DNA from 2 places in the Syntrophothermus sp. genome. Region 1 is predicted to be linked to the other one. Evidence: riboswitches for the same ligand, from Rfam matches in the RefSeq annotation. Region 1 holds a riboswitch; the other holds the start of a gene.
What was found. Region 1 has a riboswitch for cobalamin ahead of HPY90_RS01665 (DUF2284 domain-containing protein). Riboswitches for the same ligand answer to the same signal wherever they lie in the genome.
Positions count from the first base shown of each region.

Region 2: linked by a shared signal. The riboswitch ahead of thiC (phosphomethylpyrimidine synthase ThiC) and the one ahead of HPY90_RS01665 (DUF2284 domain-containing protein) in region 1 are both predicted to bind cobalamin.

Region 1 covers NZ_JABUEX010000002.1:87,986-106,577, forward strand. Annotated here, with positions in the region: gene cobO (cob(I)yrinic acid a,c-diamide adenosyltransferase) at 350-889, shown strand; gene HPY90_RS01660 (C-GCAxxG-C-C family (seleno)protein) at 928-1,446, shown strand; cobalamin riboswitch at 1,466-1,759, shown strand; gene HPY90_RS01665 (DUF2284 domain-containing protein) at 1,970-2,539, shown strand; gene HPY90_RS01670 (ABC transporter substrate-binding protein) at 2,607-3,554, shown strand; gene HPY90_RS01675 (FecCD family ABC transporter permease) at 3,569-4,606, shown strand; gene HPY90_RS01680 (ABC transporter ATP-binding protein) at 4,775-6,079, shown strand; gene mtnA (S-methyl-5-thioribose-1-phosphate isomerase) at 6,116-7,144, shown strand; tRNA gene HPY90_RS01690 (tRNA-Pro) at 7,275-7,351, shown strand; gene HPY90_RS01695 (hypothetical protein) at 7,432-7,800, shown strand; gene HPY90_RS01700 (hypothetical protein) at 8,062-8,502, shown strand; gene HPY90_RS01705 (DUF8173 domain-containing protein) at 8,499-9,641, shown strand; gene cobC (alpha-ribazole phosphatase) at 9,680-10,297, shown strand; gene HPY90_RS01715 (alkaline phosphatase family protein) at 10,327-12,531, shown strand; gene speD (adenosylmethionine decarboxylase) at 12,699-13,076, shown strand; gene HPY90_RS01725 (beta-ketoacyl-ACP synthase III) at 13,344-14,330, shown strand; gene fabK (enoyl-[acyl-carrier-protein] reductase FabK) at 14,332-15,282, shown strand; gene fabD (ACP S-malonyltransferase) at 15,270-16,217, shown strand; gene fabG (3-oxoacyl-[acyl-carrier-protein] reductase) at 16,201-16,941, shown strand; gene acpP (acyl carrier protein) at 16,967-17,206, shown strand; gene fabF (beta-ketoacyl-ACP synthase II) at 17,219-18,463, shown strand; gene fabZ (3-hydroxyacyl-ACP dehydratase FabZ) at 18,473-18,592, shown strand, end outside.
Region 2 covers NZ_JABUEX010000082.1:3,785-7,566, forward strand. Annotated here, with positions in the region: gene bzaB (B12 lower ligand biosynthesis ThiC-like protein BzaB) at 1-1,262, opposite strand, end outside; gene thiC (phosphomethylpyrimidine synthase ThiC) at 1,265-2,563, opposite strand; cobalamin riboswitch at 2,672-3,055, opposite strand; gene HPY90_RS14200 (flavin reductase family protein) at 3,186-3,671, shown strand.

The sequences.
Region 1 (18,592 bases):
AAAGAACAGAAATAGAATTCTCTTAGAGAAAGACATGTTATGTTTATGCGCTTTTTGTTGGCTGAGGGGGTGAGGCCACATCTCGCGATCCGCATCGTTTTGCATTCCCACTGTGCTGGTTTGTGCTGGCTATTGTAACTAACATTAGCTGCCCCGAACTTTTCAGTTCCGGTAGTCTTTCCAGTTTGATTCTTGATTGACGACCGATACCTGCTATTGATATATAAGTGCCGACGAAACACCGTTATGTACAGAGATGGAAACTGCTCGGGTTAACTCATAGTTTGGACCGGCACGGTGAGCGAATGTTATGGTCGTGGCGGTAGTGCATTCATAGGAGGGGACGCAGGTGACTGAAGGCAAGGAGGAAAAAAGGGGTTTAGTACTGGTCATAACCGGGGATGGAAAAGGCAAAACTACTTCAGCCCTGGGGCAGGCCGTAAGGGCCATGGGGCACGGGTTCAAAGTGTTTTTCCTGCAGTTTATGAAGGGCAGAACCTACGGCGAACATATATGTGCGGAAAAATACCTGCCTAACCTGACGGTTCGCCAGTGTGGCTTGGAGAAGTTCGTTATCAAAGGTAAGGCAACTCCGGCCGACATCGAAGAGGCCCGGGAAGGGTTAGAAATGGCCCGGCAGGCTATGTTTTCTGGGGAGTACGACATGGTGATACTGGATGAGATCAACATCTGCATGGATTTTGGACTGATTCCGGTGGAAGAGGTAGTAGAACTGGTGAAGAATAAACCGCCTCATTTAGACTTGGTTTTAACTGGAAGAAGAGCTCCAGCTGAGATCATCGAGCTGGCCGATACTGTAAGCGAAGTAAAAGAGATTAAACATGCTTATGCTAAAGGGATCAAAGCCAGGGCCGGGATTGAGTTCTGATTTTATGTATCCGGTTATTTTTTGGGGAGGCGAATATAATGAGCGAGGATCTGGTTCAAAAGGCTAAGGACAACGCGCGGCAGAATTTCCGCGAGGGTCTGAACTGCGCCGAATCAGTACTGAAGGCTATTCTGGACACAGGAGTTACCGATTTTCCACCTGAGGTAGTGGCTATGGCTACCGGTTTCGGAGGCGGAATGGGGCTTTCAGGCAACAACTGCGGGGCTCTTATCGGTGCAGTCATGGCAGTTGGAGCTGTCCACGGCCGCAAGAACCCGTTGGAAGGGGAGTTCCAGGAGAGGGTGGACCGGCTCTACGGAAACCCGGGATTATACCGTTTCTTCAACGGTCTTCCCCACGAGTTTAGAGCCAAGTTTCAATACCTCGATTGTGCTAAGCTGAATGAAAATTACCCAGAGTGGCAGGACAAGGAACGTTTCCGCCAGTGCATGAAGATGGTCATCGAAGCAGCAGGGATGGCTATGGAATACATCATCAAGGGTAAGGAGGAAGGGTATATTCAGCCCTTCGGGCCAAACGTAGCCGGTAAGGAGTAGAAATGTTGGGTATCCAAAAATAGAATACTATCGGACAGGTGCCCGTATGGGGATAATAGGGAAGCCGGTGAACCAGCCGCATAGGTTCGTAAGCCGGCGCGGTCGCGCCACTGTAGCCGGGGAGCAACGCCTGCAACCTCGTAGGAGCCACTTTCCGGCACTCAGGTCGTATCGGAACTCGTTCCAAGTGGTAGGTATATGTAGAAACCGCAGTTACCACCCGGTTCCTGAATCGACTTGAGTGCCGGATGGGAAGGCGCAGGCAAAGCGAGGATCCGGGAGCCAGGAGACCTGCCTGTTCTAATTCTTTACCACCTTCGCGGAAAAGGGGTAGGAACCGAGATGATGGTAAAGTTCTCAGTCGATGGCTAATCGACTGGGAACTTTGCTTTTGCCCTGTGAGATCACCAACCACTTCAAGCCAATACCAAAATACTGAGGGAGATGGTGACCTTCAGGGAAGGAGAAATATCTGGAATTTCATAAAGGGCAAGATGTCGTGCAGAGAAGGAGAATTGTCAATATGCATGACGAAAAGGAGACAAAACTTTCTTCGATTGAACGGGTTCTACAGGACCATGGGGGCCACGTAGCGCGCATTCCAGCCCGCGAAATAGTTGTTGATCCCCGAGTACGGCTTAAATGCCTGGTCCCTGTGTGTGACAGCTATAACCGAGGACTGATGTGTCCTCCTAACCTGCCCATGGTTAACGAGTTCCAAGAGGCTCTCAGGTTATATAACATTGCTTTGCTGGTACAGTATCGCCAGTTTTTTGTTCCCGAGAGGGAAAGACATTACGCCGACGTGTTCGGAGGAGCCCGAAAACTGCATTTTATGATTAACCTGGGAGAAAAAGAAGCGTTTAGGTTAGGGTTCCGTTTTGCTGCGGGACTTATCGGTGGCGCGTGCCATCTGTGCGACGAGTGTGTTGGTATTGCTTCCGGCAAGCCTTGCAGGCATCCTTTCGAAGCCCGGCCGTCAATGGAGGCTATGGGTATAGATGTCGTGGCAACAGCAGAAAAAGCCGGGTTGTCTTTACGATTTCCGGTCTCAGATGAAGTTGTTTGGAATGGGCTTCTTCTTATCGATTGAAACAGACGTTAGCATAAACAACATGTTCAGAGTCTAGTGTACTCATACAGCTATTGGAGGGAAGAGGATGAGAAAAACGGAGCTTTTCACTAAGCTAGTAGTTGTGCTCATATGGCTGGCTTTTTTGGCATTTTTATCCGGCTGTTCGGGACAAGGGGGTTCGCAGACGAAACAGCCAACGCCGGATAAGGGGTTTCCGGTAACAGTTACCGACGACCTGGGTCGCCAGGTTAAGATCGAAGCGGAACCACAGAGAATAATCTCTTTATCACCGAGCAACACCGAGATATTGTTTGCCTTGGGATTAGACAAACGCATTGTTGGGGTTACGACATTTTGTAATTACCCCCCGGAGGCGCAAGATAAAGAGAAAGTAGGAGGGTTTTCGGATCCCAGTATCGAAAAGATAGTTAGCCTCAAACCGGACTTAGTAGTAGCGGGGGACCTGCACGCTAAGATCGCAGACGAGCTTCAGAAGCTTTCTATCCCGGTTATTGTTGTCAGCCCTAAGAGCATCGAGGGAACCTTGGAATCAATAGAAATGGTGGGAAAGGCTACGGGATGTTCGACCGAAGCTCGCCAGGTAGCACAGTCTATACGCAGCAAGATGGACGAGGTGAAGGCAAAGGTGCAGCAAACAAAAGACCGCCCCCGTGTCTATTATGAAGTGTGGTACAATCCGCTAGTTACTGCTGGACCCAAGACGGTCATTAACGATTTAATCAGCTTGTGTGGAGGCATCAATATAGCAGATGACGCGGCTACGGCATGGCCCCAATACAGTGAGGAGATGGTCATAGCGAAAAACCCGGATGTAATCATCCATTCATACGGACATGGAGATCTTCAGGCTGCTAACCTTTACGACAGACCCGGTGGATGGCGGCAGATAAACGCAGTTCGCCAGGGGCATATCTACACGGTGAATGCGGACATCGTGAACCGTCCTGGGCCCCGGTTGGTCCAAGCAATTGACGAGTTTGCCCGGTGTATTCATCCAGAGCTATTCAAATAACAGGAGGCAGTGAATTGCCTGACTTCGGAAAAAGATTCGCGATACCGATATTGATTCTGGCTTTGTTTTTAGTTTCCTTGGTTTTTCTTGGAACCGGAGCGGTACAAATTCCTCTTAAAACGACTATCAAGATATTGTTTTCTCAGCTTCCCGGAACGCAAGAGAGATTCTCAGACGTGCCTCCTACTTTTCGGGAGATCATTTGGTTTATTCGTCTTCCTCGGCTGGTGCTGGCTATGGTAGTGGGGGTTTGCCTCGCAGTAGCGGGAACCATTTTTCAGGGGTTATTTCGAAATCCCATGGCTGATCCTTATGTCATAGGGGCTTCTTCTGGAGCTGCTTTAGGAGCTACGGCGTCTATGGTTTTGGCTGTCAGTTGGACCTGGATGGGGCTAGGTTCTGTACCGTTAGCCGCGTTTTTGGGAGCCCTGGTGACTGTAATCGTGGTTTACAACCTGGCGCGGGTGGGCAATGTTATTCCGGTGCAGAACCTGCTACTGGCGGGGATAGCGGTCAGCGCGTTTCTCTCTTCGCTAGTCTCGCTACTGATGTACTTCAGTGATGACCGCCTGCATGCTGTGGTCTACTGGCTTATGGGAGGGCTTTCGGGGAGGTCGTGGGATTACGTAATGTGGTCGCTGCCGTACCTCGTGGTTGGTGTGGGCTTGGCCATATACTGTGCTCGTGATCTCAATGTTATGCTCCTTGGAGAAGAAGCAGCCGAACACCTGGGGGTTGAAGTTGAGACTTCGAAGAGGATACTTCTGGTCGCCGCTTCTGTTCTTACGGCAATTGCAGTTGCTGCGAGCGGGATTATAGGTTTTGTCGGATTAATCGTTCCCCACGTGGTGAGAATATTGATTGGACCCGATCACTGGAAACTTATCCCTGCAGCAGGCGTGGCGGGAGCGATACTGGTGGTCTTGGCGGACTTAGCAGCAAGAACCTTATTGGCCCCGGTGGAGATCCCCCTGGGGGTAGTGACTTCTTTGTTCGGGGCCCCGTTTTTTATCTATCTTCTTCGCCGGCATCGCAGAACTTATTTTTCTTAACCGTATGATAATTGACTTAGACACGGCAATATCTGTTAAGCATTAACGGTGGTACAACATGTGAGAATGAGTTTGGAGAAACCGCCTTTGTCCTGTCCCTCGGGAATTACGGGGGTAGCGATGGCATTTAGGACGAGACCGTCTGCTAGTTTGGAGGATAGGTCGGTTATGACGGATTTAATAAAGATTGAAGACCTTGTTTGCGGGTTCAATGACTGCAAAGTGTTGAAAGAAATCACTGTTGCAGTAGACCGAGGGGCATTGATCGGGATAATCGGGCCTAATGCTTCGGGCAAGACGACCCTTCTCAGGACCGTTAGCGGAGTACTGAAACCCATCAGCGGGGAAGTCACCCTGGAAGGGCGAAATGTCCACCGAATGAAGCGGTCTCAGCTGGCAAAAAAACTGGCTTTTGTGACTCAGGTAGCGGAGATCGATTTTGACTTCACGGTGGAAGACATCGTGACCATGGGTAGAACACCCCACTGTAACCGGTTCCAGCGCTTGACCCCAGCGGACAAGGCGGTAGTAAAGTGGGCCATGGAGATAACAAGAACCGGCCATCTAAGCCAAAGAAGTGTAACCGAACTCAGTGGTGGGGAGAAGCAAAGGGTACTCATTGCCCAGGCCTTAGCCCAGGATCCTGATGTTTTGTTACTGGATGAACCTACGTCCTACTTGGACATTAATCACCAGATCGAGATTATGGATGTACTTAAACGGTTGAACCGGAAAGGTCTGACCGTAATCATGACCCTTCACGATCTCAATTTGGCTGCCCAGTATTGCAACTACTTGTTGCTTTTATCGGATCACCGTATCTATGCATCCGGCAAGCCGAAGGATGTGATCACAGCCGAGAACATCAGAAGGGTTTATGGGAACGACGTGTTAATTACGGTTCATCCGACTCTTGGTTGCCCCCAAGTAACTTTGTCACCCAAGCTTAACCCCACCGAATCCAAAGGATTCAAGGTTCATTTGGTCGCGGGGGGAGGAATGGCATCTCAGTTGATGGGGCGGTTAGTGATGGAGGGATATGAGGTTACGGTGGGTGTGCTCAATCACGGCGATGGTGACTGGATGTTGGCCAAAGAACTAGGCTTGTTCATTCTCGATATACCCGCTTTTGTTGACGTGGACGACGAGGCGAGTCAACGTAATCTAGAGATGATGACCAGCGCGGATGTAGTATTAGTTGGAGATGTTCCTTTTGGGCATGGGAACCTTGGCAATTTAAGAACAGTATGCGAATCGGCACGGGCTGGTGTACCGATTGTGCTACTGGAGAAAAGGAGCATGGAGGAACGCGATTACACTGGTGGTGTAGCTTTGAACCTTTACTCAGAACTGCTGAACACAGGATGTACTAGGGTTGACAATGAGGATAAGGTGATAGAGGTATTGCATACTTTGGCTGGCAGAAAAAGTACTTTGCAGAAACCATGTGAGTTAGAGGTAGCAAGTGCCTAGTTTTCGTATAACAGCTAATGGGAGATGGTAAGTGCAATGCAAGAGCCCCTATTGATGGATTTGCGCAACAACGTTTATCTAGAAGATGACAGCCTGGTTATTATTGACCGGCGGAAATTACCGACAGAACAGGTGCCGGTGGTGTGCCGCAATTACGAAGAGGTGGCTCGGGCAATAGAAGATATGGTTGTGCAGGGAGCAGGAGATATTGCCATCACCGCCGGTTATGGCTTGTACCTTGCGACCAAGGCCTTAGAAAGACAGGGTAAAACCGTTAAATGGGAGAAATTGGAACCGGTGATAAACCGGTTGAAATCAACGCGTCCTACTGGCTTTCATCTGGCGGCTTTACTGGACAGGTTGAAGAGGGACTTGGCAGAAACAAATGAAGAGAAAGAAATACCTTTATCAAACCGCATTCAGCAGTACCTAGAAACGATTCTTGACAAACAAAAGGTGCGCTCAGAAAAAACGGGCAGAGAGGCCGAGTCTTTGCTGAAAACCGGGGAAACCGTTCTAACCCACTGCTTTGCCGGGCCAGCCCTGTTTTATATGCTCAGATATGCTCGGGGGAACGGCAAAGACGTCAAGGTGATGTGTACGGAAACCAGGCCTTACCTGCAAGGAGCAAGGCTGACCGCGTGGTCGGTAAGCCAGTTGGGGGTTGATACTACTCTGATAACCGATAATATGGCGGCCCACTTTATGTCGCAAGGCCTTATAAATCGCGTTTTTGTTGCGGCTGACCGCGTGGCCATAGATGGGGTGGTTGCCAACAAAGTTGGTACTTTGCAGCTGGCCATAGTTGCTAATTACTACGGCATTCCTTTTCATGTTCTAGGATACGGAGGGCCTGACCGACGTACCCGTTCCGGGCAAGAGATTCCGATCGAGTACCGGGACCCCTCAGAAGTATTGGAATTTCGTGGGATCCGCATAACTGGGCCGGAAGTCAAGGCGGTTTATCCCGCATTTGACTTGACTCCGCCTCAGCTGGTCACCTCCATAATTACTGATAAAGGGATTTTTAGACCGGAAAACATAAACGACTATTGGACGGCTTAGATAGGGTCCTTGTTGGGCTGGGTTGACCTAAGCAAAACCTCCCTCATCGCTTGACACCGCGGTATCAGAATCGTACAATATAATTGCTTCGGAAGCATATGGTTAGACAAACATGAATTACGAAGCAGATCGGGGCGTAGCTCAGCTTGGGAGAGCGCTTGCTTGGGGTGCAAGAGGCCGCTGGTTCAAATCCAGTCGCTCCGACCATGGGGAAGCGAGCCTTCTGGAGTATTTTCCGGAAGGCTTCATGTTTTTTGTAGGTTTTTTTCGGCGAGGGGGAATTGAACATGAGTGCTGCGGTGAGAAAGGCCAGCGAATCCGAGGTCATCGAGTGGGCAACTAGCCAAATTAGTCACGGGCCGGTTGCCGACTATCCGTGCCGCATGGCAGAAAGGCATGGTGCACCGGCGGAGACCGGTGTAGCGTTGGTTGAGGCCTTGATCGACCGTTCTGTTGCTTTAGCTCGTGCGGGTATCCTGTGGGAACTGTACCGGCTATCTAAATGGGACAACGATGAAAGGCTTCCGTACGTCTACCTTATTCTGTGGCGAGAGGGAGAAAACAAGCCTGAAGTTTGCGGTTATTGGGTTTCGGCTGCAACGTGGGTTGAGGAATACCACCAGTGGCAAATCCGAACCAGGAAGGCGAAAGAATAATAACCATTAACCTGTTAAATTGCCTTTTATAATTAAAACCCTCGCGGTTGAGGATGGCTGTCGACGCTTGTTCTTCAGATGGGTGATACGCGAGGGAAATATGTAATTGGGACATATAATTAGGTTGCAATTGCCACTGCAATCTTTTAATTTTTTTCTTGGGAGTGATGTGCTACTTGTTGTTTCAGAAGTAAAACAAACCCGGAGAACGGCGGAGCCTTTACGGCAAGAGCGTGAATAGTTTTCTTGGTGACAGGGAGGGTGACAGGGCTGGATTGGAAGACTTGGACGGTCATCGGATTACTGCTCGCGGCGGCGGCAGGTCAAGCTTTTGTGTATCTTAAGAGGCAGCAGGCAGGACGCAGGGCTGCGGATGCCGGGAATATCTTCTCGTTGCGTCAGGAACGTGGGTACATTTTTTTCCCGGCTGGTGTGTCTTACTATCGAAGCCTTTACATAGACGATGAGGGCATGAAGGTGGAAACCGAAGGGCAAAGCCAGGAGTTGGTATGGTCGCAAGTGGGGTACGTGGTTAAGGCCTTGAACCCTGGCGAAAAAACTTTGAGAAATACTTACAGACTTATCTTTTATGTTGAGGGGCAAGATAAACCTTTGATTCTCCATTTAGGGAGTTTTCGGGAGGAAGAAATCAGGTCAATCGTGAAGCTGATAAAAAAGAGAGTACGGCTGGTGGAACAATGAAACGAGTTTGCGCTTGGAGCAGGTCGGTTGTGGTTGGCTTTTTTGTCGTGAGTTTGTGTTTGTGGATGGGTACTGGTCAGAGTTGGGCCTTTCAGACCAGGATCAGTGACACCGTTTATGTCGGTAGTGGCAAGGTCCTGCATGGTCCCTACTTGTTTTGCGGCGATTCAGTACGCCTGGATGGAGAAGTGGACGGGGACGTGTTCGTGATAGCCCAAAAAGTGGTGGTTAACGGAGCGGTTAGGGGTGACTTCATCGGTGTAGCCAATTCAGTCGATATAAACGCTCCCGTGGCGGGAGACGCGAGAGTTGGGGCAGGCGAAGTTACTTTAAGATCGGCGGTTGGAGGATCGTTTACGGCCGCAGCCAGCAGTTTATACATTGAGAAGAATGGTAGGGTTGGCAGGGATTTGGTCTTTGCGGTGAACAGGTTCGGTCTGGACGGAGAGGTAGGAAGACATGTGAGCGCTACCGGGGAAACCGTTTACTTGGACGGGAAAATAGGAGGGAACGTTCGCCTTTCTGAGACCTCAAGTTTGAGGCTGGGGAAGAAAGCCGTAATTGAAGGGGATTTGGTATATTCTGGGCCGAGCAAGGCAGTCCTGCAGCAAGGGGCTCAGGTCAAAGGAAAACAACACTGGACCAGGACGGAGGGCAAACAGCGGTACCGATACGAGAAATACCTAGACGTGATATCAGGGTTTCTTAGCTTGATACTGATATGGATTGTCCTTCGCTGGTTGTTGCCCGGGGTATGGGAAGGCCTTGGAAGTGAAATAGCCGACAAACCCGGCAAAAGCCTGTTGATGGGAGGAATCGCTTTTTTTACTATACCGCTTCTGGCCATTACACTGATGTTTTCGGTAATTGGTGTTCCTTTGGCTCTGATCCTGGTTTTTTTCTACCTGCTCTTGATTTATTTGAGCAAGATTATTGTGGCAACGGCCTCAGGAATGGCCATAGGCCGTTATACGGGCTGGCAGGAGAACATCCACCCGTTTTGGCTGTTCTTGCTGGGACTTTCACTTGTGCAGCTCCTGACTATGATTCCCCAAATTGGGTGGGCTTTTGCCGTGACCGTGGTTTGGCTGGGCACTGGGGCTGCTATTTCCAAGCTGTTCAAGCCTAAGCAGGTCTGACTCTTTTTTGGGGTGTAAGACTAAGGAGAACTGAGAATATGTTGGTGTATTTGGTCCGTCACGGAGAAACCATATGGAACGAGAAGGGGAGGTATCAAGGAGCGACCGATGTTCCGTTAAGCGAACGGGGTATATGGCAGGCGACGAGACTTGCCAGCAGGTTTAGGCAAGCTCCCTTATCGGCGGTGTATTCGAGTGACTTGTCACGAGCCTACCAGACGGCATGCATCATAGCCCAGCCTCACGGACTAGAGGTTGGCGTTATGCCGGAGTTCAGAGAAATGAACTTTGGGGAGTGGGAGGGATTAAGTGCGACCGAGATAGAAGAAGGATACGGGTCCTTATACCGTCACTGGCTTAAGGATCCGGGAACTGTCACTGTCCCTGGGGGTGAATCCCTCGAGTCAGTATTAACCCGGACTTTGGCGGGCCTGGAGCGGTTAACCGCCCTCCATCAGAACGACACCGTACTGGTTGTGACGCACGGCGGCGTTCTTATGGCCTTAGGGTGTTATCTTAATGGGGAGTCTTTTTCATCGTTCTGGCGCTACTACCAGGGAAACGCTGCCGTGTGTTCGCTGGAATTCAAAGGCGGGCTCCCGGTTTTATTGAGCGTGAACGATTTAAGCCACCTGCACGAAGAGCATGGCGGTTAGAGCACATTCAGTTCAAGGAGCGATGTTTTTTGAAGAGAATAATAGCTGTAGCGGCTCTGGTATGTCTACTGGTTTTGTCTTTATGTTTAACGAACCCGGCCTGGGGCAAACAAGAGGAGCCAAAGGTGGTCCTTATCCTTATCGATCGGCTGTCGTTTCAAGATATCGAGAGGGCGTCTTGCCCGAACATCACGGGTTTATGGAACCGGGGCTCGGCCGGCTTGATGAATACCCGCACTTTAGGGGCTAAAGACACAGACGATGCTTGTGTTACTATAGGGGCTGGCAGGATGGCCCGTTCGGGCCCGAATGAGCTCTTGGGATTTGATGCGGATGAAGGATACCGTTTTCACCAGCGAAGAGCGGGGGATTTATACCAGGGGCTGACCGGGTACAATCCAGGGAAGCACGAGGTGCTGCTGTTGAATTTACCTGAGATAATAGCGGTTAACCAAGAAGATTCAGCCAAGACCGTTCCCGGGGCTCTGGGGGAGTCACTAAAGCAAGCCGGATTGAAGACCTGTGTTCTGGGGAACGGCGATTTACCCGGGGTTTACCGTAGGAACGGGGTAGCAGTGGCTATGGACGCTTTGGGGTTGGTTGACTTCGGGGAGGTCGGGGAAAAATGCCACGTCTTATCTGGACGCGCTCCCGGAACCTGGGAAACGGACTACACTTTTCTTTGGGACCGGTTTCGCTATTATTGGGATAAATCAGACTTTATTGTAGTCGAGTTGTCTGACCTAACCAGGCTGGAGGCAGGAGAGGCGGCCTTGCCCGATGCTTTCCTCCGCGAACGCCAGCGGCTTCTTCACGAGATCGATTTCTTTGTAGGAGAGGTTTCGCGACAGGTCAACCCGCTGCGCGACCTCTTGATACTGGTCAGTCCCAGCCCTTCTCAGCTTGACAAGGATAGCAAAGTAACTCTGACCCCTTTAATTGTTTACGGACCTGGGTTTGAAAAAGGGATTATCTACTCCGCAACGACGCGGAGAGATTACCTGGCCGCAAACTTAGATATAGCTCCGACCATTTTAAAGTTTTTGGGAGTAAAGAGTTCGTATCTCATGGAAGGACGGGAAATAGAGACACATGCGTTCATCGGTGAGAACAAGCTAGGGGAGGTAGCCGCTTTATTCAAAGAAACGGCATTTGTCAACCAGTTGAGGGCACCCTTAGTCAAGGGTTACGTAGGGGCCGAAATCGTAGTTTTGCTGTTAATGTTGTTTGTCTTGTTTTTTACTAAGCAGGATAAATACGCACGATGGGTGGAATTCTTGGTATTTGCTTTAGCCTGTGTACCGTTGGTTTTGCTTGTTGCTCCGTTCATACCCGTACGAAATCCCGTAGGTTTTGTAGGATTAACTGTCGTACTGTTGTTAGCGGCAGTTGGAACCATCTTTCGCGCTGCCGGATCCTCAGTATTGAACCGGTTTCTTACCATAGCTCTGTTGACTGTTTTGCTATTGGATATCGATGTTATTACCGGGTGTCAGCTTATCAAAAGCTCAGTTTTGGGATACGATCCTTCATCTGGAGCTAGGTATTACGGGATTGGCAATGAATACATGGGGGTTCTGATCGGGACTACCATCATCGCCGCCACCATAGCATATCAAAAATGGCGCAACCGGTTTTGGTTGGTCGGGACCGGGGCTTTCTTTGCCTTGCAGGTCTTTATTCTGGCAGCTCCCAACTTGGGAGCAAACGCGGGAGGCACGATTGCTGCGCTTGCGGCTTTTGCCCTTACGGTGATTCTAATGAGCGGATTGCGGCTGCGGGCGAGAACTGTGTTGGGAATTGGGCTACTAGTCGTGTGTCTGGTGGTGTTGATGGCAGCTTTGGATATGCAGCGACCTCCTGAGCTCCAGTCACATATTGGGCGTGCCGCTAATATGATTATTTCCGGAGGGTGGACAGAGGCTTACGGGATAATAACGCGGAAGCTGGCAATGAATATCAAGCTGATTCGCTATACCATATGGAGTCGTGTTTTCTTGGTTTCTCTGGCGACTTTGGCAGTATTGCTTTATAGACCTCATGGTGTGATCAAAAGCATAGGTGAAGAGTATCCCTACGTTTTGCGGGGGCTGGTAGGAGTAGTAACCGGGGCTTTTGTAGCTCTGGTATTCAACGATTCTGGGATTGTGGCAGCGGCAACCACCACAATTTTTGCCGCTTCCCCGCTTTCTTGTTTAACTTTAACTTACATGAAAGGGGGCGCAAGAAAGTGAAATTAAGAGATTGCAAGACATAAAGTCGACTAAAGGGATATTATTGCAGAAAGTTGACATGTTCTGCCTATATGATAAAATTACTCTTGTTGAAAATACCTTAAGGAGGTAGATAACGGGTCAAGCTCCAGCTTGATCTCAGTAAAACTTGAGAGGAGGCGGGATAGGTGCAGTCTTTAGGGCGTCACATTTTAGCCGAAATATCTGGATGCAGCTTTGATATTCTCAACGACATGGCATTGGTTCAAGAAATAATGATAAACGCGGCTTTAGAGGCTGGTGCCGAAATTCGGGAGTATGTCTTTCACAAATTTAGCCCTCAGGGGGTGAGTGGGGTAGTAGTCATCTCGGAGTCTCACTTGGCTATTCACACCTGGCCGGAGTTAGGCTATGCAGCAGTCGATATTTTTACGTGTGGACAGAGGGTGAATCCGTGGGATGCCTGTGACTACTTGGCCGAAAGGTTCCAAGCCACTACCGTTAATGCCAGAGAAATCCAGAGGGGTATCCTGGGGGAAGTCCCAAAGCAGGTTATAAATCTTTAGGAGGGATACTATTTTAGTAGACCGAAGAAGCTTAACAGTTGACAGTTTTGCAAGCTAGCGGCCTTGCTTTACTCGATGAGAGGGAGCAAGGCCAAAAGTTTTTTATGAGCACAAAACTGTTGACAAACGATTTTCCGATGTAGGAAGATATTAATAAGTTTCTACTCATCCTTAAATTACCAATTTTTGATGATTTTTTGTATAATCGGGAACGGGATGAGGAAGTTATAAGGAATGAAACCTGGCGTTGTTTAGGAGGAAAGTTTGATGAGAGCGCAGATCCTTGGCACGGGTTACGCGTTACCAAGCCGAATTTTATCTAATGACGAGCTGGAGCAAATGGTAGACACCAGCGATGAATGGATTGTGACCAGGACCGGGATCAAGGAGAGGCGTATATGCGATAGCAACAAAGCTGCATCAGACCTGGGCTACGAAGCAGCCCGAATGGCAATTGCCCGTGCAGGAATTTCTCCCTTAGAGCTTGACCTAATCGTTGTAGCTACCGTAACGCCGGACATGCTGTTCCCTTCGACAGCGTGCTTGATTCAGGATATGCTAGGGGCCGCTAATGCGGCCGCTTTTGACCTATCAGCTGGTTGCACTGGATTTATTTACGCATTGGCGGTGGCGGAACGCTATTTGGTGTCCCCGAGTTGCCGTTATGTTTTGGTGGTGGGGGTTGAGATACTGTCCCGAATCACCGACTACACCGACCGCAATACTTGCGTGTTGTTTGGAGATGGTGCGGGGGCAATGGTGTTGGGAAAAGGGGAAGGTCCCTACGGCATACTCTCTACTCGCCTGGGAGCAGATGGCAAGGGCCGGGATCTTCTCTATATGCCTGCCGGTGGCTCGCGCCTGCCATCCAGCGTAGAGACTGTTGTTAACCGACAGCATTTCATCAAGATGGCCGGCAACGAGGTTTTTAAGTTTGCTACAAGGGTTGTGCCCGATTATGCTTTAAGAGTGCTGAAGGACGTGGGATTGGACACAGGCGACGTTGATCACCTGGTCCTGCACCAGGCCAATATCCGTATTCTTCAGGCAGCAGCCAAAAGGTTGAGGGTGCCGTGGGAGAAGATGATAGTTAACATTGACAGGTATGGCAACATGTCTTCCGCTACGGTTCCGGTGGCGGTGGCGGAAGCGGTTGAAGACAACAGGATAAAGACTGGGGACTTGGTGCTAATGGTGGCTTTCGGTGCCGGCCTGACCATGGGCTCGGTATTAGTGCGATGGGGGAGGGATTGACGTGCTGAGAACTAGGGTGACTGAGCTTCTAGGAATCAAGTACCCTTTATTCCAAGGAGGAATGGCCTGGATAGCAACCGGGCAGCTGGCAGGAGCAGTATCAAAGGCGGGCGGTTTAGGCATCATAGGCGTGGGAGGTGCTGATTCCCGCTGGCTTAAGAAAGAGATTGAAACGGTACGTGGCATAACCGATAAGCCTTTCGGCGTGAATTTGATACTGACGTCTCCGTACATAGAAGAGAACGTTAAGACTGTAATACAAGAGAAGGTGCCGGTAGTTACTACCGGTGCGGGCAACCCCGGCAAATACATTTCTAGCCTGAAAGACCAGGGCATAAAGGTGATTCCAGTAGTGGCCTCAGTACCTCTAGCCAAGCGTTTGGTCCGACTGGGAGCAGACGCGGTGATTGCGGAGGGGATGGAGTCAGGCGGGCACATCGGGGAGATGACTACTATGTGTCTCGTACCGATGGTAGTAGATGCAGTGGATGTTCCGGTGATTGCCGCAGGGGGGATAGCCGATGGACGAGGGTTTGCGGCGGTCTTGGCCTTAGGCGCTGAGGGAGTGCAGATGGGTACCAGGTTCATTTGCGCTGAAGAGTGCCCGGCTCACCCGCGTTATAAGGAAAAGGTTTTAAAAGCCAAGGATAGAGATACGGTCGCATGTGGACTTTCTACCGGTCACCCGGTTAGAGCTATATATAACCAGTTTATCCGTTACTACCTGGCCCGTGAAAAAGAAGGGTTGAGTCCTCAAGAACTGGATGAACTTGCCTCCGGCAAGTACCCGGCGGCCGCCCTTGAGGGGGACACTGATAACGGCACAGTCCTGGCAGGACAGATAGCCGGTTTGGTGCACAAAATTCAGCCGGCTGAAGAGATCGTGCTGGAGGTTATGGAACAAGCGGAGAGTGTTTTGAGAAAAATGGGGGGGTACTTGTGCTCCGATTAGCCTTTGTTTTCCCGGGACAGGGGGCCCAGTATGTAGGGATGGGCAGAGACCTGGCCGAGAATTTTAAGGAAGCACGCGAAGTATTCAAACAGGCCGACGACGTGTTGGGCTATAGCCTGAGCAGGGTTTGTTTTGAGGGCCCAGTCGAGGAGCTGGACCGCACAGAGGTAACTCAACCAGCCATACTCGCTACTAGCATCGCCGCTTTTGAATTACTGAAGTCTCGAGGAATACTGCCTTGTGTAGCGGCTGGTTTGAGTTTGGGCGAATACAGTGCTTTGGTTGCGGCCGGTGCCCTGGATCTTGAGTCAGCTCTGAAACTGGTGGCAAAGCGGGGACGGATCATGCAGGAAGCGGTTGCTGAAGGGCGGGGAATGATGGCGGCGGTCGTGGGCATGGATTCCGGGGTAGTTGTAGAGGCTTGTCAAGCCAGTTCTTCATATGGAGTGGTGAGTGTCGCTAATTATAATTGTCCCGGGCAAATTGTGATATCAGGCGAAAAAATAGCTGTGGAAAAAGCGATGGAGCGCTTACGGCAAGCTGGCGGGAAAGTGGTGCCCCTGGCAGTCAGTGTACCTTCTCACTGTTTGCTGATGAAGGACGCGGCTGCCTTGTTGCTACAGGAGTTAAGCCTTGTGGACTGGAAGGAGCCTAGTTTTCCTGTTATAAGCAACGTAACCGCCCGCGAGATCCGTTGGGAAGAGATCAGAGAATCATTGACACAACAGTTGTTTCGCCCGGTTCTATGGGAGCAATCGGTCGCATATATGTCAGGTCGGGTAGACTATTTTGTAGAAGTGGGACCCGGGAAAGTTCTCTCCGCTCTCATTAGAAAACAAGCCAAGAAACAGATGCTAGGGAATGTCGAGGACGCGTCTTCTCTGAGTAGACTCCTGGCAAAATGGGAGGAGGTGGACCATGGTCAGCGAAAATAAGGTGGCTGTAGTTACGGGAAGTGCCCGCGGAATAGGCAAAGCCATAGCTATGCGTCTGGCCCGCGAAGGGTTCAGGGTAGTGCTCAATGATGTGGGGGCCCAACAAGAATTGGATGAAGTCGTGGAAGAAATCAAGAGTTTAGGTACAGAGGCCGTAGGAGTCCTGGCGGACATATCCGATCCCAAACAGGTAAAAGGACTTTTCCAGCAAGCCGTTGCAGCCTTTGGAACAGTAAACGTTTTGGTTAATAACGCTGGCATAGCCCGGGATAACCTGTTGGTTCGGATTTCCGATGAGGAGTGGGAGCAGACCCTGAGGATAAACCTTACCGGAACTTTTCTCTGTACCAGAGAGGCAATCCGTATTATGATGAAAAATAGGCAAGGCAGGATAATTAACCTTGCTTCGGTAGTGGGCTTGTCGGGTAACGTAGGTCAAGCTCATTACGCGGCTTCAAAAGCGGGAGTTATAGGCTTCACGCGTTCGGTTGCCAAAGAATACGGAAGCCGGGGTATCACGGTAAATGCGGTTGCACCGGGATACATAGAGACAGCTATGACGGCTAGGTTTTCTCCTGAGGCTCGGCAGTCCTTGGTATCCCGTATACCGTTAGGAAGGCCAGGCACTCCGGAAGAAGTAGCCGCGGTTGTGGCTTTTTTGGCCTCTGACGATGCTTCCTATGTCAATGGGCAAGTCATCCCCGTAGACGGGGGCATGACATAAAAACAACTTTCAAGGAGGAGATACTGTGTCGGTTTTTGAAACCATCAAAAACGTAATTGTAGAGGTATTGGACATCACTCCGGAGGAAATTACCCTTGAATCCAGTTTCACCGATGATTTGGGGGCAGATTCGCTTGACGTGGTGGAAATGTTGATGCTATTGGAGGAAAAGTACGAACTCGAGATTCCGGAAGAGGTTGCTGAAAATATGAAGACGGTTAAGGACGTAGTCGAGTACCTGGAAGCAAGACTGCAGGGAAAATAAGGGTGAGCTAGAATGAAGCGAAGACGGGTAGTGGTCACTGGGTTGGGGGTTATCAGCCCGGTAGGTAACGATATTCCCTCGTTTTGGGATAGCCTGCTCCGAGGCCAAAGCGGGGTGAGCGTTATCGAACGATTCGATGTCTCGGCTTACCCTACCAGAATTGCGGCTCAAGTAAAGCATTTCAACCCGGGGGATTTCTTTAGCCGCAAGGAAGCACGGCGGATGGACAGATTTGTCCAATTTGCCTGTGCGGCGACCAAGATGGCCTTGGAGGACTCGGGCATAGTGGTCGATGCGACTCTGGCGGATCGAACAGGCGTATGGATCGGGTCGGGTATAGGAGGACTGGAGACTTACGAAACCCAACACAATAATCTGATCAACAAAGGGGCGGGTAGTGTCAGCCCGTTTTTCATACCGATGCTTATCCCTAACATGGCTTCAGGTCAGGTGTCGATAATGTTTGGTGCCAAAGGACCCAATGGCTGCACGGTAACTGCCTGTGCCACCGGCACTAACTGTATTGGAGACGCGTTCCGTATCATCCAACGCGGCGATGCAGACATTATGATAGCAGGAGGTGCAGAAGCAGCCATAACTCCTCTGGGCATAGCCGGTTTTTGTGCTATGAAGGCCCTGTCGACGAGAAATGATGAACCTGAGAAAGCCAGCAGGCCTTTCGATGCCGAGCGAGACGGTTTCGTTATGGGAGAAGGCGCCGGCATCGTGATACTGGAGGAAATGGAGCGAGCCCTGGCACGGGGGGCCAGGATTTACGCAGAAGTTATCGGGTATGGGAGCACCGCGGACGCTTATCATATCGTTCAACCCGCGCCGGACGGTGAAGGGGCGGCAAGGGCCTTTGCCCTGGCTCTCAGAGATGCGGGAATTGAGGCCAAAGACGTGGACTACATTAATGCCCACGGTACGAGCACTGATATGAATGACCCCATGGAAACTAAGGCTATTAAGAGGACTTTTGGAGAACATGCTTATAGCGTGGCTATCAGTTCTACCAAAAGCATGACCGGACATATGCTGGGCGCTGCAGGGGCGGTAGAGTTGATGGTTGCCGTTTTAGCTTGCAAAAACGACATTATTCCCCCGACCATTAATTACACGACTCCGGATCCCGAGTGCGACTTAGATTACGTGCCCAATACTTGTCGGAATCGAACTGTACGAGTGGCGGTTTCCGATTCCCTGGGGTTCGGCGGGCATAACGCTGTGCTGGTCGTTCGTAAGTTTGAACAATAAGGTGGTTTTATGCTGAGTGCTGGTGATATTCAAACCATACTTCCCCACCGCTATCCGTTTTTATTGGTTGACCGCATTATCGAGTTAGAGCCGGGAAAAAGGGCGGTTGGGATCAAGAATGTAACGGTC
Region 2 (3,782 bases), on a different contig from region 1:
TACTCCGCCACCAGCCGCAGGGCGCATTCATCGCCGCAGGCGCTGCACGGTTCCCCTTTTTCTTTCTCAAAGTAACAGCGAACCAGGGCCGGGTCCAGAGCCAGGCCGGCTATTGCCGCACGGTCCAGGGAAGCCCGGGCCCGGGCCATTTTTAAATCCCACTCCCAGGCTCCTTTGACGCCTTTGGCAATGTCGGCAGCGTGGGCGGCAATACGGGCGGCCATCACCCCCACGCGCACGTCCTCTTCCGTGGGCAGACCCAGGTGCTCCGCCGGGGTGACGTAGCAGATGAAATCCGCCCCGGAAGCCCCGGCCAGGGCTCCGCCGACGGCTGCGGTAATATGATCGTACCCCGGGGCCACATCAATGGCCAGGGTGCCCAGGATAAAATACGGGGCCTGGTGGCAGAGCTGCTTTTGCAGCAGCATGGTGGTTTCCACGTGGTGGATGGGCACGTGCCCCGGCCCCTCCACCATTACCTGCACCCCCTTTTCCCGGGCCCGGGCAACCAGTTCCCCGGCCACCAGCAGGCCCTGAATCTGGGCGCCGTCCAGGGAATCGGCAATACACCCGGGGCGGATGGCATCTCCCAGGCTTAAAGTGACGTCATATTTCCGCAGAATGTCCAGCACCCGGTCGTAGTTTTCGTAAAGAGGATTTTCTTTTTTGTTGTGCAGCATCCAGCCGGTGAGGAAGGCGCCGCCCCGGCTCACAATGTCCGTTACCCGTCCGGTTCTCTGCAGGCGCTCCACCACCTCAAAATTCAGGGCGCAGTGAATGGCCATAAAATCAATGCCCGCGGCGGCCTGCTTTTCTATGGCCTCAAACATGTCCTCCGGGGTCATGGCCACAATGCCGCCCCTCTTCTCAATGGCCTCAATGCCCGCCTGGTAGATGGGCACGCTCCCCACGGGAACTGTGGCCCTTTCCAGGCTGATGCACCGCATGCCGTCGATATCCCCACCGGTGCTCAGGTCCATAATGGCATCGGCCCCGGCAGAAATGGCCACCTCGATCTTGCGGGCCTCCATTTCCGGATCGTCCCGGTCGCTGGAGGTGCCGATGAGGGCATTCACCTTGGTCCGCAGACCCTGCCCGATGGCGCAGGGCCGGATTCCTTTCCGTAACCTGTTCTTCAGGATGACGATGGCACCCGCGGCCACCCCGGCCCGGATAAATTCCGGGTCCACCCCCTCCTGCCGGGCCACCTCTTCCATCTCCGGCGTAACGCGGCCTTCTCTGGCCGCCAGCAACTGCGTCATATCTAACACACCCCCTGCTCTTTGCCCAGATATTCCCCTACCACCTGCATGGCGCAATACTTGCCGCACATGGCACATGCCCGGTGAGAACCGCGGCTGCGCTCCCGGCGAAGAGTTCCGGCCCGGCGGGAATCGAGGGCCAGTTCGATTTGCCTCTCCCAGTCCAGGGCCTTGCGCGCCCGGGACATCTCCAGGTCCCACCGGGCGGCCCGGGGCTCCCGGGCCACGTCGGCGGCGTGGGCGGCAATGCGGGCGGCAACGACGCCCTCCCTTACCTGCTCTACATCGGGCAGCCCCAGGTGCTCCGCGGCAGTAACATAACAGAGAAATTCCGCCCCGGCCCAGGCCGAAAGCGCCCCACCGATGGCCGCCGTAATGTGGTCGTACCCGGGGGCGATGTCGGTAACCACCGGGCCGAAGACAAAATAGGGCGCTCCGTGGCAGAGCTGCTTTTCCAGCTGCACGGTGGCCTTCAGATGCCCCAGGGGCACGTGACCGGGCCCTTTCACCATCACCTGCACCCCTTTTTCCCGGGCCCGAGCCACCAGTTCCCCCAGAACCACCAGTTCCTGCACCTGGGCGGCATCCAGGGAGTCGGCCAGGCAGCCGGGACGCCAGCCGTCGGCCAGGCTTAAGGTAACGTCATAGCGGCGACAGATTTCCAGCAGCCGGTTGAAATGCTCGTAAAGGGGATTCTCCTGCTGGTTGTAAATCATCCAGCCCATTAAGTGGCTGCCCCCGTGGCTGACCAGGTAATCAACGCGGCGGTGCTTTTTGGCCGCCCGCAGGGTCTGCCAGGTGGTGGCGCAGTGGAGGGCCAGAAGATCCACCCCATCGGCGGCCTGCCGCTCGATGACATCGAACATCTCGTCCACCTTCATTTTTACCGCCGCTCCATACTTCTCCCGGGCCTCCGCCAGGGCCTGGTAGACGGGCAGGGTACCCACGGGCGTAGTGGTTGCCGCCAGCACGGCCCGCCGGGCACCGTCAATGTCCCCACATACGCTCAAATCCATAATGGCATCGGTGCCGGCTTCCACAGCCGCCCTTACTTTGGCGACCTCACCCTCAATGGTATCCCTTTCCGCTGCCAGGCCCACACTGGCGCTTACCTTCACCGAAAGCCCCGTGCCGATACCCACGGGATCGATGTTCTTTCTAGCGCGGTTGCGGGGTATGACGATGGTCCCGGCCGCCAATCCCCGGCGGACGAACTCCGGGTCCACTCCCTCCCGCTCGGCCACCCTTTGCATTTCTGGCGTGATTTCACCGGCCAGAGCCCTGGCCATCTGCGTTGGCATTTTCAACCCACCTCCATTGAAGTAAAATAAAAAGTCCCCAGCCAAAACCTCATCTGGCTGAGGACTTTACCATCATCCTCCGCGCCCGGCTGCCCTTTCGCGCGAGAGCAGCCCTCCCTCAAACAGGCAGGTCTCCTGGCTAGCGGATCATCGCGCGCTTCCTCCCCCGGCCTTCCCGGCAGCACCCAGCCATGTATAGTTCCGTTTACCGCGACTCTATCGTTAGCAATAACCTGCTTTCGTTGCAGCAGGAATCAGATGAACTGAGTGCCGGCCAGTGACCGGGTCAAGCTCCCCGATTACAGTGGCGGGACCGCGCCGTTTCCGCCCGCACTCAGGTTTTACGCTCTGGTACCAACAACCTCTACCCAGTGAAGTTGCAGAAATTTCCTCTCGCAACTGCAGGCCCACTCCAGCTCTTAACCTGAGTGCCGGGGCGTCCGGACTTCCCTATTCTCCCCTTCATGGGACACCTGTTTGACTATTCAGTTATTACTCAAAGGTATAATATCACAACCGACCCGGCAGCGCAAGCAAAACTAAAACCTGGAGAATAGTTCTTGGAGGTAAAGGTGTGGATGTGGTAAATTAAATTAAATAAAAAATCAAGGAGGTCGGGAAAGTGAAAACAGCCCTGCGCCAGCTTCCCTGGCCCGTGACTCTGATCGGGAGCTTTCACGAGGGCCGCCACAACCTCATGACAGCTTCCTGGGTGAGCCAGGTTTCCTTCAAGCCCCTGCTGGTGATGGTTTCGATTGCCCCAGAGCGCTTCACCTACGAACTCGTCTCCGCCTCCGGGGAATTCGTCGTCAGCATCCTCGCCGCCGACCAGGCGGAGATCGCTCAGTTCTGCGGCAGCCGCTCCGGAAGGGACGTGGACAAGGTAAGGGCCCTGGGTCTAAAAACCCTCCCGGGAAAAACTGTCAAGGTTCCGCTCCTCGAGGACTGCCTCGCCAACCTCGAGTGCCGGGTAGCGGCCACCCACCCTGCCGGTGACCACGTGATCTTCATCGGAGAGGTTGTGGGGGGCGAGGTCCAGAGGCCTGAGGCGGAGCCCCTCGTGGTCCGCGACTGGAAGTGGGGGCGTTACGTGAAAGCAGAAGCCTGACTCCTCAGAGCCGCGCTGGCTTGCCAAAAATTTGATTGACTTTTTCTTCCTCCTGAATATATAATAAAAATTGGCAAACGCTGCCGATGGACGGCAGTAAACCTTCAGGGA